DNA from 3 places in the Streptomyces sp. NPDC058157 genome. Region 2 is predicted to be linked to each of the others. Evidence: riboswitches for the same ligand, from Rfam matches in the RefSeq annotation. Region 2 holds a riboswitch; each other region holds the start of a gene.
The links. A riboswitch is a leader RNA that binds a small molecule or an ion and turns the genes downstream of it on or off. The one in region 2 is predicted to bind thiamine pyrophosphate.

Region 1: linked by a shared signal. The riboswitch ahead of ACFVXK_RS07965 (thiamine ABC transporter substrate binding subunit) and the one ahead of thiC (phosphomethylpyrimidine synthase ThiC) in region 2 are both predicted to bind thiamine pyrophosphate.
Region 3: linked by a shared signal. The riboswitch ahead of thiO (glycine oxidase ThiO) and the one ahead of thiC (phosphomethylpyrimidine synthase ThiC) in region 2 are both predicted to bind thiamine pyrophosphate.

The regions. Positions count from the first base shown of each region.
Region 1 is NZ_JBHVUQ010000021.1:23,236-27,420, forward strand. It holds gene frr (ribosome recycling factor) at 1-251, shown strand, start outside; gene ACFVXK_RS07955 (phosphatidate cytidylyltransferase) at 251-1,324, shown strand; gene rlmN (23S rRNA (adenine(2503)-C(2))-methyltransferase RlmN) at 1,460-2,575, shown strand; TPP riboswitch at 2,596-2,722, shown strand; gene ACFVXK_RS07965 (thiamine ABC transporter substrate binding subunit) at 2,812-3,912, shown strand; gene ACFVXK_RS07970 (ABC transporter permease) at 3,888-4,185, shown strand, end outside.
Region 2 is NZ_JBHVUQ010000002.1:62,543-66,727, reverse strand. It holds gene ACFVXK_RS01035 (SsgA family sporulation/cell division regulator) at 1-97, shown strand, start outside; gene ACFVXK_RS01030 (YibE/F family protein) at 130-1,575, opposite strand; TPP riboswitch at 1,615-1,759, shown strand; gene thiC (phosphomethylpyrimidine synthase ThiC) at 1,754-3,541, shown strand; gene ACFVXK_RS01020 (glycosyltransferase) at 3,617-4,185, opposite strand, start outside.
Region 3 is NZ_JBHVUQ010000123.1:18,447-22,631, forward strand. It holds gene ACFVXK_RS26370 (Rv2175c family DNA-binding protein) at 10-375, opposite strand; gene ACFVXK_RS26375 (NAD(P)/FAD-dependent oxidoreductase) at 506-1,738, opposite strand; TPP riboswitch at 1,840-1,952, shown strand; gene thiO (glycine oxidase ThiO) at 1,950-3,230, shown strand; gene thiS (sulfur carrier protein ThiS) at 3,227-3,427, shown strand; gene ACFVXK_RS26390 (thiazole synthase) at 3,433-4,185, shown strand, end outside.

The sequences.
Region 1 (4,185 bases), on a different contig from region 2:
CGGAGCTGACGCAGGACCGCCGCAAGGAGTTCATCAAGGTCGCCAAGACCAAGGCCGAGGACTCCCGCGTCTCCATCCGCTCCGTGCGCCGCAAGGCCAAGGACGCCCTCGACAAGCTGGTCAAGGACAAGGAGGCCGGCGAGGACGAGGTGCGCCGCGCCGAGAAGGAGCTCGACGACACCACCGCGAAGTACGTCGCGCAGGTGGACGAGCTGCTCAAGCACAAGGAAGCCGAGCTCCTCGAGGTCTGATGAACGACTCTCCCTGGGCCGCTGAGCCGGTACCGGCGGGTCCCGCATACGATGCGCTGGTGGGCCCGCAGACTGCGCCCATGCCCATCGTGCCCGATGCCGCCGGCCGTGCGTTCGACGACCGGGAAGCACGCGATCGGGGGGCCGCCTTCGCCGGCGGCCCCCCGCTCCGTACCGAGATGCCGTTGCAGGAGCCCATGCCCAGCCCCCCGCCCCCGCCTCCGCAGGCACCGCAGGACGCCTCGCCCCCGCAGAAGAAGCGCGCGGGGCGGGACCTGAGGGCCGCCATAGGGGTCGGCGTCGGCCTCGGCGCGGTGATCTTCGCCTCGCTGTTCATCGTGAAGGCCGTCTTCGTCGGCGTGATCGTCGTCGCCGTCGTCGTCGGCCTGTGGGAGCTCACCTCCCGGCTCCAGGAGAAGAAGGGCATCAAGGCCCCGCTGGTCCCGCTCGCGGTCGGCGGCGCGGCGATGGTCATCGCCGGCTACGTCCGGGGGGCCGAGGGCGCCTGGGTCGCCATGGCCCTGACCGCGCTGGCGGTGCTCGTCTGGCGGATGACGGAACCGCCCGAGGACTACCTCAAGGACGTCACCGCGGGCGTCTTCGCGGCGTTCTACGTGCCCTTCCTGGCCACCTTCGTCGCGATGCTCCTCACGGCCGAGGACGGCCCGCAGCGGGTGGTGACCTTCCTGCTGCTGACCGTCGTCAGCGACACCGGGGCCTACGCCGTCGGCTGGCGCTTCGGCAAGCACAAGCTCGCCCCCCGCATCAGCCCCGGGAAGACCCGCGAGGGCCTCTTCGGCGCGGTCGCCTTCGCGATGGTGGCCGGCGCGCTGTGCATGGAGTTCCTCATCGACGGCGGCTCCTGGTGGCAGGGCCTGCTGCTGGGCCTGGCCGTCGCGGTCAGCGCCACCCTGGGCGACCTCGGCGAGTCGATGATCAAGCGTGACCTGGGCATCAAGGACATGGGCACGCTCCTCCCGGGCCACGGCGGCATCATGGACCGGCTGGACTCGCTCCTGCCGACCGCCCCGGTGGTCTGGCTGCTGCTGGCGGCCTTCGTCGGCACCGGCTGACGGGTCCGGGCCGGGTTATCCTGGAGGGCGCGCCGTGTTCGCACGGCGCGCCCTTTCCGTCAGGCGGCCCGGCCGCCGCGGACCGGCCCTGCACGCGCGGGGTGACCCCCACCCCGTCGTACCGAGGAGTACCGCATGGCCCCCCGTCCCGTTCCGGGTGAGCTCACCTTCGTCGCCCCGCGCGGCGCCAAGAAGCCTCCCCGGCACCTCGCCGACCTCACCCCGGCCGAGCGCCGCGAGGCGGTCGCCGCGATCGGCGAGAAGCCGTTCCGGGCCAAGCAGCTCTCCCAGCACTACTTCGCCCGCTACGCCCACGACCCGGCGGAGTGGACGGACATCCCCGCGGCCTCGCGCGAGAAGCTCCGGCAGGAGCTGCTCCCCGAGCTGATGAACGTCATCCGGCACATCAGCTGCGACGACGACACCACCCGCAAGACCCTGTGGAAGCTGCACGACGGCACCCTCGTGGAGTCCGTCCTGATGCGCTACCCCGACCGGGTCACCATGTGCATCTCCTCGCAGGCCGGCTGCGGCATGAACTGCCCGTTCTGCGCCACCGGCCAGGCCGGCCTGGACCGCAACCTCTCCACCGCCGAGATCGTGCACCAGATCGTCGACGGCATGCGCGCCCTGCGCGACGGCGAGGTCCCCGGCGGCCCGGCCCGTCTGTCCAACATCGTCTTCATGGGCATGGGCGAGCCGCTCGCGAACTACAACCGCGTCGTCGGCGCCATCCGCCGCCTCACCGACCCCGAGCCCGACGGCCTGGGCCTGTCGCAGCGCGGTATCACCGTCTCCACCGTCGGCCTGGTCCCGGCGATGCTGCGGTTCGCCGACGAGGGCTTCAAGTGCCGCCTCGCCGTCTCCCTGCACGCCCCAGACGACGAGCTGCGCGACACCCTCGTCCCCGTGAACACCCGCTGGAAGGTCCGCGAGGTCCTCGACGCGGCCTGGGAGTACGCCGAGAAGTCCGGCCGCCGGATCTCCATCGAGTACGCCCTGATCCGCGACATCAACGACCAGGCCTGGCGCGGCGACCTCCTCGGCCGCCTGCTCAAGGGCAAGCGGGTGCACGTCAACCTGATCCCGCTGAACCCGACGCCCGGCTCGAAGTGGACCGCCTCGCGCCCCGAGGACGAGAAGGCCTTCGTCGACGCGATCGCCCGCCACGGCGTGCCCGTGACCGTACGGGACACCCGGGGCCAGGAGATCGACGGAGCGTGCGGACAGCTCGCCGCGAGCGAGCGGTAGGCTGGCCCGCGTACATCTGCATATTCCGACAGGGGAGCGCCACAGCGCTGAGAGTGCGGCACACGTTTTTCGATCAAGCACCGTGGCCGCAGACCCTCTGAACCTCGCCCAGGTCATTCTGGGTAGGAAGTTCGGTCACCACCTCAAGCTGTTGCGCCCTGCCCGGGCGCCCCGCTCCACCGGAGCGCCCGGGCAGGGCCGCGTCTTCTCCTGGTCACACCCAGGAGGAATCAACCGTGAGCACCACCAAGAAGATCGCGGGCGCGGCGCTGGCCGCGGCCCTCGGCGTCACCACGCTGACCGCGTGCGGCGGCGGCAGCAAGGACGAGGGCGGGGCCGCCGCCAGCGGCTCGCCGAAGTCCAAGACCGTCACCCTGGTCTCCCACGACTCCTTCAACGTGACCGACTCGGTCCTCAAGGAGTTCGAGCAGCAGAGCGGCTACACCGTCAAGGTCCTGAAGTCCGGGGACGCCGGCGCCGCCCTCAACCAGGAGATCCTCACCAAGGGCTCCCCGCGCGGCGACGTCTTCTTCGGTGTCGACAACACGCTCCTCTCGCGCGCCCTCGACAACGGGATCTTCACCCCGTACGAGGCCAAGGGCCTGGCGGAGGTCAAGCCCGAGTTCGTCCTCGACAAGCAGCACCGCGTCACCCCGGTCGACTCCGGCGACATCTGCGTCAACTACGACAAGGCCTACTTCGCCGACAAGAAGATCGCCCCGCCGCAGACGCTGGACGACCTGGTCAAGCCCGAGTACAAGAACCTGCTGGTCACCGAGAACGCCGCGACCTCCTCGCCCGGCCTCGGCTTCCTCCTCGCCTCCGTCGGCAAGTACGGCGAGGACGGCTGGAAGGACTACTGGAGCAAGCTCAAGGCCAACGGCGTCGAGGTCGTCGACGGCTGGGAGCAGGCCTACAACGAGCGCTTCTCCGGCTCCGCCGGCGGCAAGAAGGCCAAGGGCGACCGCCCGCTGGTCGTCTCCTACGCCTCCAGCCCGCCGGTCGAGGTCCTCTACGGCGAGCCCCAGCCGGCCGAGGCCCCCACGGGCGTGGCCACCGGCACCTGCTTCCGCCAGGTCGAGTTCGCGGGCCTGCTGAAGGGCGCGAAGAACGAGGAGGGCGGCAAGGCCCTGATCGACTTCCTGATCGGCAAGAAGTTCCAGGAGGACATGCCGCTCCAGATGTTCGTGAACCCGGTGGTCAAGGACGCGAAGCTGCCGGAGGTGTTCACCAAGCACGGCGTGGTCGTCGAGAAGCCGGAGAACGTGGCCCCCGAGGCCATCGCCAAGAACCGTGATCAGTGGGTCAAGGCATGGTCCTCGATCGTCGTGAAGTAGTACGCGACGGCTCCCCGGAGGAGGGCGGGCGGGCGACCGCCGTCAGGCTGGCCCTGATGGCCGTGCCGCTCGCCTTCTTCGGGCTGTTCTTCGCCTGGCCCGTCGCCGCCATCGTCGGCCGCGGGTTCAGGACCGGGGAGGGCTGGCGGTTCGGCCGGATCGGCGAGGTCCTCGCCCAGCCGGACATCGCCGGCGTGCTCTGGTTCACCACCTGGCAGGCGCTCGCCTCGACGGTGCTCACCCTCCTCGTCGCGCTGCCCGGCGCGTACGTGT
Region 2 (4,185 bases):
GGAGCGCAGCCTCGGCGACTTCGAGGAGACCCTCGACGAGGAGCTCGGCAGGATCCTCGCCGAGGCGCAGCAGCAGAACGAACAGAACGCGGGCTGAAGTACCCGCCCGCGGGGTCCGCTCGCCGGCCCTCAGCGCTTGCGCCGCCGCCCCCGGCCTCCGCGGGCCGGCGGCGCGCCCGGTACGGGAGCGGCCGCGGCGGGGCCGGGCCGGTCCGCGGACACCACGAGCGCGGCCAGCGCCGTGGTCACGGGGACGGAGGCGACGAGCCCGATCGAACCCACCAGGGTGCGTACGATCTCCTCCGCCACCAGCTCGCTGTTGGCCACGGTTCCCATGCTGCTGTTCGCGATGGAGAACAGCAGCAGCAGGGGCAACGCCGCACCCGCGTAGGCCAGTACGAGCGTGTTGACCACGGACGCGATGTGGTCGCGCCCGATCCGGATGGCCGCCCGGTACAGGGCGCGCGGGCCCATCTTCGGGTCCGCCTGGTGGAGTTCCCAGACGGCCGAGGTCTGGGTGACCGTCACGTCGTCGAGGACGCCGAGCGATCCGATGATCACGCCTGCGAGCAGCAAGCCGCTCATGTCGATGTCCGGGTAGAGCCCGTGGATCAGCCCGGTGTTGTCGTCCGTGTTCCCGCTCAGGAACGCCCAGTCGATGAACAGCGAGCCCAGCAGGCCGATCAGCAGCAGCGAGACCAGCGTGCCGAGGACGGCGACCGAGGTGCGGGCGGTCAGGCCGTGGCACATGTAGAGGGCGATCAGCATGATCGCGCTGGCCCCGACGACCGCGACGACCAAGGGGTTCGAGCCCTGGAGGATCGCCGGGAGGATGAACAGGGTCAGCACCCCGAAGCTGACCACGAGCGCGATGAGCGCGAACAGCCCGCGCATCCGGCCGACGACCACCACCGCGACCGCGAAGATGCCCGCGAGCAGGGCCATCGGGAACTTCCGGTTCAGGTCGATCACGGAGTACTGGAGCTCGCGCGGCGCATCCGGTGCATAGGCGACCACCACCTCCTGGCCCTTCGCCAACTGCCGCGGCGCGCCGGGCTGGACGATCTCGAAGAAGACGCGGCCCTTGTCCGGCCCGGTGCCCACCTCGACGGTCGCCCGCTTGCACGCACCGCCCGGCGCCGCCTGCGCCGCGCCTCCGGGGGCGGTGGGGTTGCCGGAAGCGGGGACCTGCGCGGCGTTCACCGACTTGCAGTCGATGCCGGCGAGCGCGACCACCTTGCCCTGCTGCGTCTGGCGGTCGAAGCCCACCCCGGTGCGCTCGTGGGCGGGGGCTCCGCCGGGCCACAGGACCACCAGACCGACGAAGACGGCGGCGGCGAAGGGGATCAGTACGGCGGAGATCACCCGGCGCAGGTGCTTGGACACCGGGGCGGCGGGGCCGTGACCGTGCCCGTGGGAATGTCCGTGGCCGTGCGCATGCCCGGGTGGGCCCCCGGCCGCGTGCCCGTGGGACGCGTGCTCGTGACCGGAGTGGTCAGGGGGCTCTGTGGGCTCGGTGGGGGGCGGTGGCGAGGTCGTCACCGGCCGATCATCGCAAGAGATGAGGGGGCCCACTGTTCAGCACGCCACAGATGACGCTAGCGTGGGGGCTACTTTGCACAACGCGGGAGCTCGGAGCACCGGGCTGAGAGGGCGCTGATCACCGTACGCGCAGCAGATTGCGTACGGGAGGAGGCTGCGTCGACCGCCGAACCTGTTACCGGGTAATGCCGGCGTAGGGAGATCAGGTCTCATGACCATTCAGGACGCACGCACGCCTGCCGCCGGCGAGAACGCCGACGGCCAGACCGAGCGCCAGCCCGGCTGGCACAAGGGATACCTGGCGGGTTCCCGCCCCGACATCCGGGTGCCGGTCCGCCAGGTCCACCTCACCAACGGCAAGGACGTCACGCTCTACGACACGTCCGGTCCGTACACCGATCCGCAGATCGAGACGGACGTCCGCCGGGGCCTGCCGCCGCTGCGCGAGAACTGGATCATCGGGCGCGGTGACACCGAGGAGTACGCGGGCCGGCCCGTGCGCCCCGAGGACGACGGGATCAAGCACACCTCGCCTCGCGGGGGCCTCAAGAACCTCGACGCGGTCTTCCCCGGCCGCCCGCGCCTGCCGCGCCGCGGCCGCGGCGGCCAGGCCGTCACGCAGCTCGCGTACGCCCGGCGGGGCGAGATCACCCCGGAGATGGAGTACGTCGCGATCCGCGAGAACGTCTCCCCGGAGGTCGTGCGCGAGGAGATCGCCGCAGGTCGTGCGGTGCTCCCGGCCAACGTGAACCACCCGGAGATCGAGCCGATGATCATCGGCAAGCGGTTCCTGGTGAAGGTCAACGCCAACATCGGCAACTCGGCCGTCACCTCCTCCATCGAGGAGGAGGTCGACAAGATGACCTGGGCCACCAAGTGGGGCGCGGACACGGTCATGGACCTCTCGACCGGCCGCAACATCCACACCACCCGCGAGTGGGTCCTGCGCAACTCCCCCGTCCCGATCGGCACCGTGCCGCTCTACCAGGCGCTGGAGAAGGTCGACGGCCGGGCCGAGGACCTCACCTGGGAGATCTACAAGGACACGGTCATCGAGCAGGCCGAGCAGGGCGTCGACTACATGACGGTCCACGCCGGCGTGCTGCTGCCGTACGTGCCGCTGACGGCCCGCCGCAAGACCGGCATCGTCTCGCGCGGCGGCTCGATCATGGCCGCCTGGTGCCTGGCGCACCACAAGGAGAACTTCCTCTACACGAACTTCGAGGAGCTCTGCGAGATCCTCGCGACGTACGACGTCACGTACTCGCTGGGCGACGGCCTGCGCCCCGGCTCCATCGCGGACGCCAACGACGCGGCCCAGTTCGCGGAGCTGAAGACGCTGGGCGAGCTCAACACGATCGCCAAGCGCCACAACGTCCAGACGATGATCGAGGGCCCGGGCCACGTCCCGATGCACAAGATCAAGGAGAACATCGACCTCCAGCAGGAGATCTGCGAGGAGGCGCCGTTCTACACGCTCGGCCCGCTCACCACGGACGTCGCGCCCGCGTACGACCACATCACCTCCGGCATCGGTGCCGCGATGATCGCCTGGTGGGGCACCGCGATGCTCTGCTACGTGACGCCCAAGGAGCACCTGGGCCTGCCCAACCGTGACGACGTGAAGACCGGCGTCATCACGTACAAGATCGCGGCGCACGCGGCGGACCTGGCCAAGGGCCACCCCGGTGCCCAGGAGTGGGACGACGCCCTCTCGGACGCGCGGTTCGAGTTCCGCTGGGAGGACCAGTTCAACCTGGCCCTCGACCCGGACACGGCCCGTGAGTTCCACGACGAGACCCTCCCGGCCGAGCCGGCCAAGACCGCGCACTTCTGCTCCATGTGCGGTCCGAAGTTCTGCTCGATGAAGATCTCGCAGGACATCCGTCGTGAGCACGGCGGTGACCTGAAGGCCGAGGAGATCGAGGCCGGCATGGCGGAGAAGTCCGCCGAATTCGCCGCCTCGGGCAACCGCGTCTACCTGCCGCTGGCGGACTGACCCGGCCGGACGGGCCGTCCCGCGACATCATGGGGGGAGTCGCGGGACGCGCCCGCTGATCGGGCGGGTCGTGGGTCAGGCCGATGCCGGTGATGTTTCACGTGAAACGGTTGGTTTCACGTGAAACACTGCCGGGCCCAGCTTCTTCCGGGCGAAGTCCAGGTTTCCGGAGACGCGCTCGCGGTGCTCGTCGGGCAGCTTGCCCTCGCTCAGCAGACGCTCGCAGCACTCCAGGGACTCCTGGTACTCGCCGACCCAGTAGGCGGCGATGGCGAGTTCGTCGAGGGCGCGCCATTCGTGCCAGGCGTACTCCACGAACAGGACGTCCTTCGGGTAGGGGATCCGTTCGGCCTGCTTGGCGAACATGTAGGCCAGCGGCCACCGCTCCTCCACGCGGCAGAGGCCGGCGAGGTCCCCGATCGCCTCGGCGCGCGAGGGGCGGCTCTCGAATGCCCGCAGGTAGCGGTCCATCACCTCGGCAGCGGGCCGGCCCAGGCTAGCGGCAGCTCGTGCGGCGTAGACCCGCGCGAGGTAGGTCTCCTCGTAGAAGCCGACCATGGCCGCCCGGCGGTCGTAGGCGGAGAGGGACTTCTCCGGCTCGCCCGCGTCGCGCCAGCTCTGTCCGAGGTAGAACATGTAGCGGG
Region 3 (4,185 bases), on a different contig from region 2:
ATCAGCCGCTCAGAGGGCGAGCGCCTGGGCGCGGCGCTTCACCTCCGTGCCGCGGTTCTCGCGCAGCGCCTGCACGGGGGTGCCGGGCAGGGAGGAGTCCTCGGTAAAGAGCCACTCCAGCATCTCCTCGTCGGAGAAGCGGTCGTCGCGCAGTACGGTCAGCAGGCCGACGAGTCCCTTGACGACCTTGTCGCCGTCGATGAACTGGGCCGGAACCTGCAGGGCGCGGTTCTCGCCCCGGCGTACGGCGATCAGCTGCCCTTCCTTGACCATCTGGCGGACCCGGGTCACCTCGATGTCGAGCATCTCCGCGATGTCGGGGAGGTACAGCCAGGAGGGGACGAGGGCATCGATCTTTGCGTCAATCTCGGTCACGGACACAAGCCTGCCACCTCGGCGGGGCGGTCGGTACCCGGCCCCGTCCGTCCGGGTCCGGCCCGGTGGGCGGCGATGTGTCCGGATCGGGGCCCGCGTCCGGGTACGGGCCCCTGCCGGGGGCGGTCCGTCAGGCGACGGCCGATTTCAGCGGGACGCCCGGGTCGGCCGCCTTGGCCGGGTCGACGGGGGTGCCCGACTCGATCAGCTTGCGCCCCTGGGCCAGGTCCCGGGGACGGCCCACGGCCAGGACGGCGACGAGGGCGTCCCCGCGCAGCCAGCACACCGACCAGCTCTCGCCGTCCGGGTCGCCGCGCCACAGCAGGGTGTCGGCGCCGCCGTGGTGGCCCGCGTACTGCACGAAGCGGCCGAACTGCTCCGACCAGAAGTACGGCACGGGGTCGTAGGCCTGGACGGGCTCCCCGGCGACGATGTTCGCCGCGACGGCGCGGGGGCCCTGGAGGGCGTTGTCCCAGTGGTGGACCAGCAGCCGGGTCCCGTAGCGGGCCGACGGGAAGGAGGAGCAGTCGCCGACGGCGTACACCCCGGGCAGGGAGGTGCGCAGGTGGGCGTCGGCGGTGACGGAGCCGTCGGGGCCCCGCTCGACGCCGCTGCCGGCGAGCCAGTCGGTGGCGGGGCGGGCGCCGATGCCGACGACGACCGCCCCGGCGGGCAACTCGCCGCCGTCCGCGAGGAGCACCCGGCCCTCTTCGATCCCGGCCACCCGGGCCCCGGTGAGCAGGGTGGCCCCGGCCCCGGCGTACCAGCGGGCCATGGGGGCGGCGACCTCGGCGGGCAGGGCCCCGGCCAGGACCCGGTCGGCCGCCTCGACGACGGTGACGGCGCAGCCCGCCTCGCGGGCGGCGGTGGCGAACTCGGCGCCGATCCAGCCGGCCCCGACCACGACGACCTCGGGGGCGGCGGCCAGCACGGGGCGCAGCCGGGCGGCGTCGTCGAGGGTGCGCAGCAGGTGGACGCCGGGGACGCCGCCGGTGCCGGGCAGGGTCAGCGGGGTGGCCCCGGTGGCCAGGACGAGGACCTCGTACGGGACGGGACCGGCCTCGGTGTCCAGCTCGCGGTCGGCGGCGCGCAGGCCGGTGACCTCGGTCCCCAGGCGCAGGGTGATGCGCAGGCCCTCGAAGTCGACGTCGAAGGCGGAGTCCTCGGCCTTGCCGAGCAGCACCGCCTTGGAGAGCGGGGGCCGGTCGTAGGGCTGGTGGGGCTCGGCGCCCAGCAGGGTCACGGGGCCGGTCCAGCCCTGTTCCCGCAGGGCCACCGCGGTCTGCACGCCGGCCATCCCGGCGCCGACGATCACGACACCGGGCCCGGTCTTTTCCGTCTGCTGCTGCGTCTGCTCGATCACACGACCAGCCTAGCCACCTGACGACCCGTCAGGAAAGCGGGGGGCGTCCACCGCGGGGAGGCAGCCTTACCCGCCACCGGCCCCGGGGTTAGTCTGGCCACCGTACCTATCGCGGGAGTCCGGGCGCACCGGGCTGAGAGGGAGGCTGGCCGGCCTCCGACCGTACGAACCTGATCCGGGTCATGCCGGCGAAGGGAGGGGCTGGACGCCCATGCACGCATCCGACAAGGGATCCGACGACCGGTCCGGGCAACGGTCCGGGCCGCGGTCCGGGCAGCGGTCCGGGCAACGGTCCGGGCAGCGGTCCGGGCAACGTTCCGGGCAGCGGTCCGAGCAACGGGGCCACGACGTCCTCGTCATCGGTGGCGGGATCATCGGCCTGGTCACCGCCTGGCGGGCGGCCCGGCACGGGCTGCGCACCGCGCTCGCCGACCCCGACCCCGGGGGCGGCGCCGCCCGGGTCGCCGCCGGCATGCTCGCCGCCGTCACCGAGCTGCACTACGGCGAGGAGACCCTGCTGGGGCTCAACCTCGCCTCCGCCGCCCGCTACCCCGCGTTCGCCGCCGAGCTCGCCGAAGCCAGCGGCGGCATGGACCTCGGCTACCGCGCCTGCGGCACCCTCGCCGTCGCCCTCGACGCCGACGACCGCCTCCACCTGCGGGAACTGCACGCCCTCCAGCGGCGCTGCGGCCTGGAGTCCGAGTGGCTCACCGGCCGCGAGTGCCGCCGCCTGGAGCCCATGCTCGCCCCCGGGGTACGCGGCGGGCTGCGCGTCGACGGCGACCACCAGGTCGACCCGCGCCGCCTCGCCGCCGCCCTGCTCACCGCCTGCGAACGGGCCGGGGTCCACATCCACCGCACCAGCGCCCGCCGGCTCCTCGTCACCGCCGACCGGGCCCGCGGGGCGCTCCTCGACGACGGCACCGAGCTCCTCGCCGACCAGGTCGTCCTGGCCGCCGGCTCGCTCAGCGGCCGGCTCGAAGGCGTACCGGAGCAGGTGCTGCCGCCCGTACGGCCGGTCAAGGGACAGGTGCTGCGGCTGGCCGTACCGCCCGCCTACGCACCGTTCCTGTCGCGGACGGTACGGGCCGTGGTGCGCGGCAGTCACGTCTACCTGGTCCCGCGCGAGAACGGCGAACTCGTCGTCGGCGCCACCAGCGAGGAACTCGGCTGGGACACCACCGTCACCGCCGGCGGGGTCTACGAGCTGCTGCGCGACGCCCACGAGCTGGTCCCCGGCATCACCGAGCTGCCGCTCGTCGAGACCCGGGCCGGGCTGCGCCCGTGCTCCCCCGACAACGCGCCGCTGCTCGGCCCGACCGACCTGCCCGGACTGCACCTGTCCACCGGCCACTACCGCAACGGGGTGCTGCTGACCCCGCTCACCGGCGACGTGATGGCGGAGCTGCTGACCACCGGCGCCGTGCCGGAGATCGCCCGCCCCTTCTCCCCCCGCCGCTTCTCCCCCGCACGTCAGGAGTCGTACGCATGACCATCTCCGTCAACGGCGAGCCGCGCGAGGTCGCGGCCGGCACCACCCTCGACACGGTGGTCGCCACCCTCACCGCGGCCCCCTCCGGCGTGGCCGCCGCCCTCAACGAGACGGTCGTCCCGCGCGGCCAGTGGCCCCTGACCCCGGTCGGCGACGGCGACCGGGTCGAGGTCCTCACCGCGGTCCAGGGAGGCTGAGCACCATGGCCGACGACCTGTTCACCCTGGGCGGCCGGACCTTCTCCTCCCGCCTGATCATGGGCACGGGCGGCGCCCCGAGCCTGGAGATCCTGGAACGCGCCCTGGTCGCCTCCGGCACCGAGCTGACCACCGTGGCGATGCGCCGCCTGGACCCGACGGTGCAGGGCTCGGTCCTGTCCGTGCTGTCCAGGCTGGGCATCGCGGTCCTGCCGAACACCGCGGGCTGCTTCACCGCCGGCGAGGCCGTCCTGACGGCCCGGCTGGCGCGCGAGGCACTGGGCACGGACTGGATCAAGCTGGAGGTGGTCGCGGACGAACGGACCCTGCTGCCGGACGGCGTGGAACTGCTCGACGCGGCGGAGGTCCTGGTCGACGAGGGCTTCACGGTCCTGCCGTACACCAACGACGACCCGGTGCTGGCCCGGAAGCTGGAGGACGTGGGCTGCGCGGCGATCATGCCGCTGGGCTCCCCCATCGGCTCCGGGATGGGCATCCGCAACCCGCACAACTTCGAGCTGATCGTGGAGCGGGCCGGGATCCCGGTGATCCTGGACGCGGGCGCGGGGACGGCGTCGGACGCCGCCTTGGCGATGGAGCTGGGCTGCGCGGCGGTCATGCTGGCCTCGGCGGTGACCCGGGCCCAGGAGCCGGCCCTGATGGCGGCGGCCATGCGCGACGCCGTCTCGGCGGGCCGCCTGGCCCACCGAGCGGGCCGCATCCCCCAACGCCGCTTCGCGGAAGCCTCGTCCCCGACG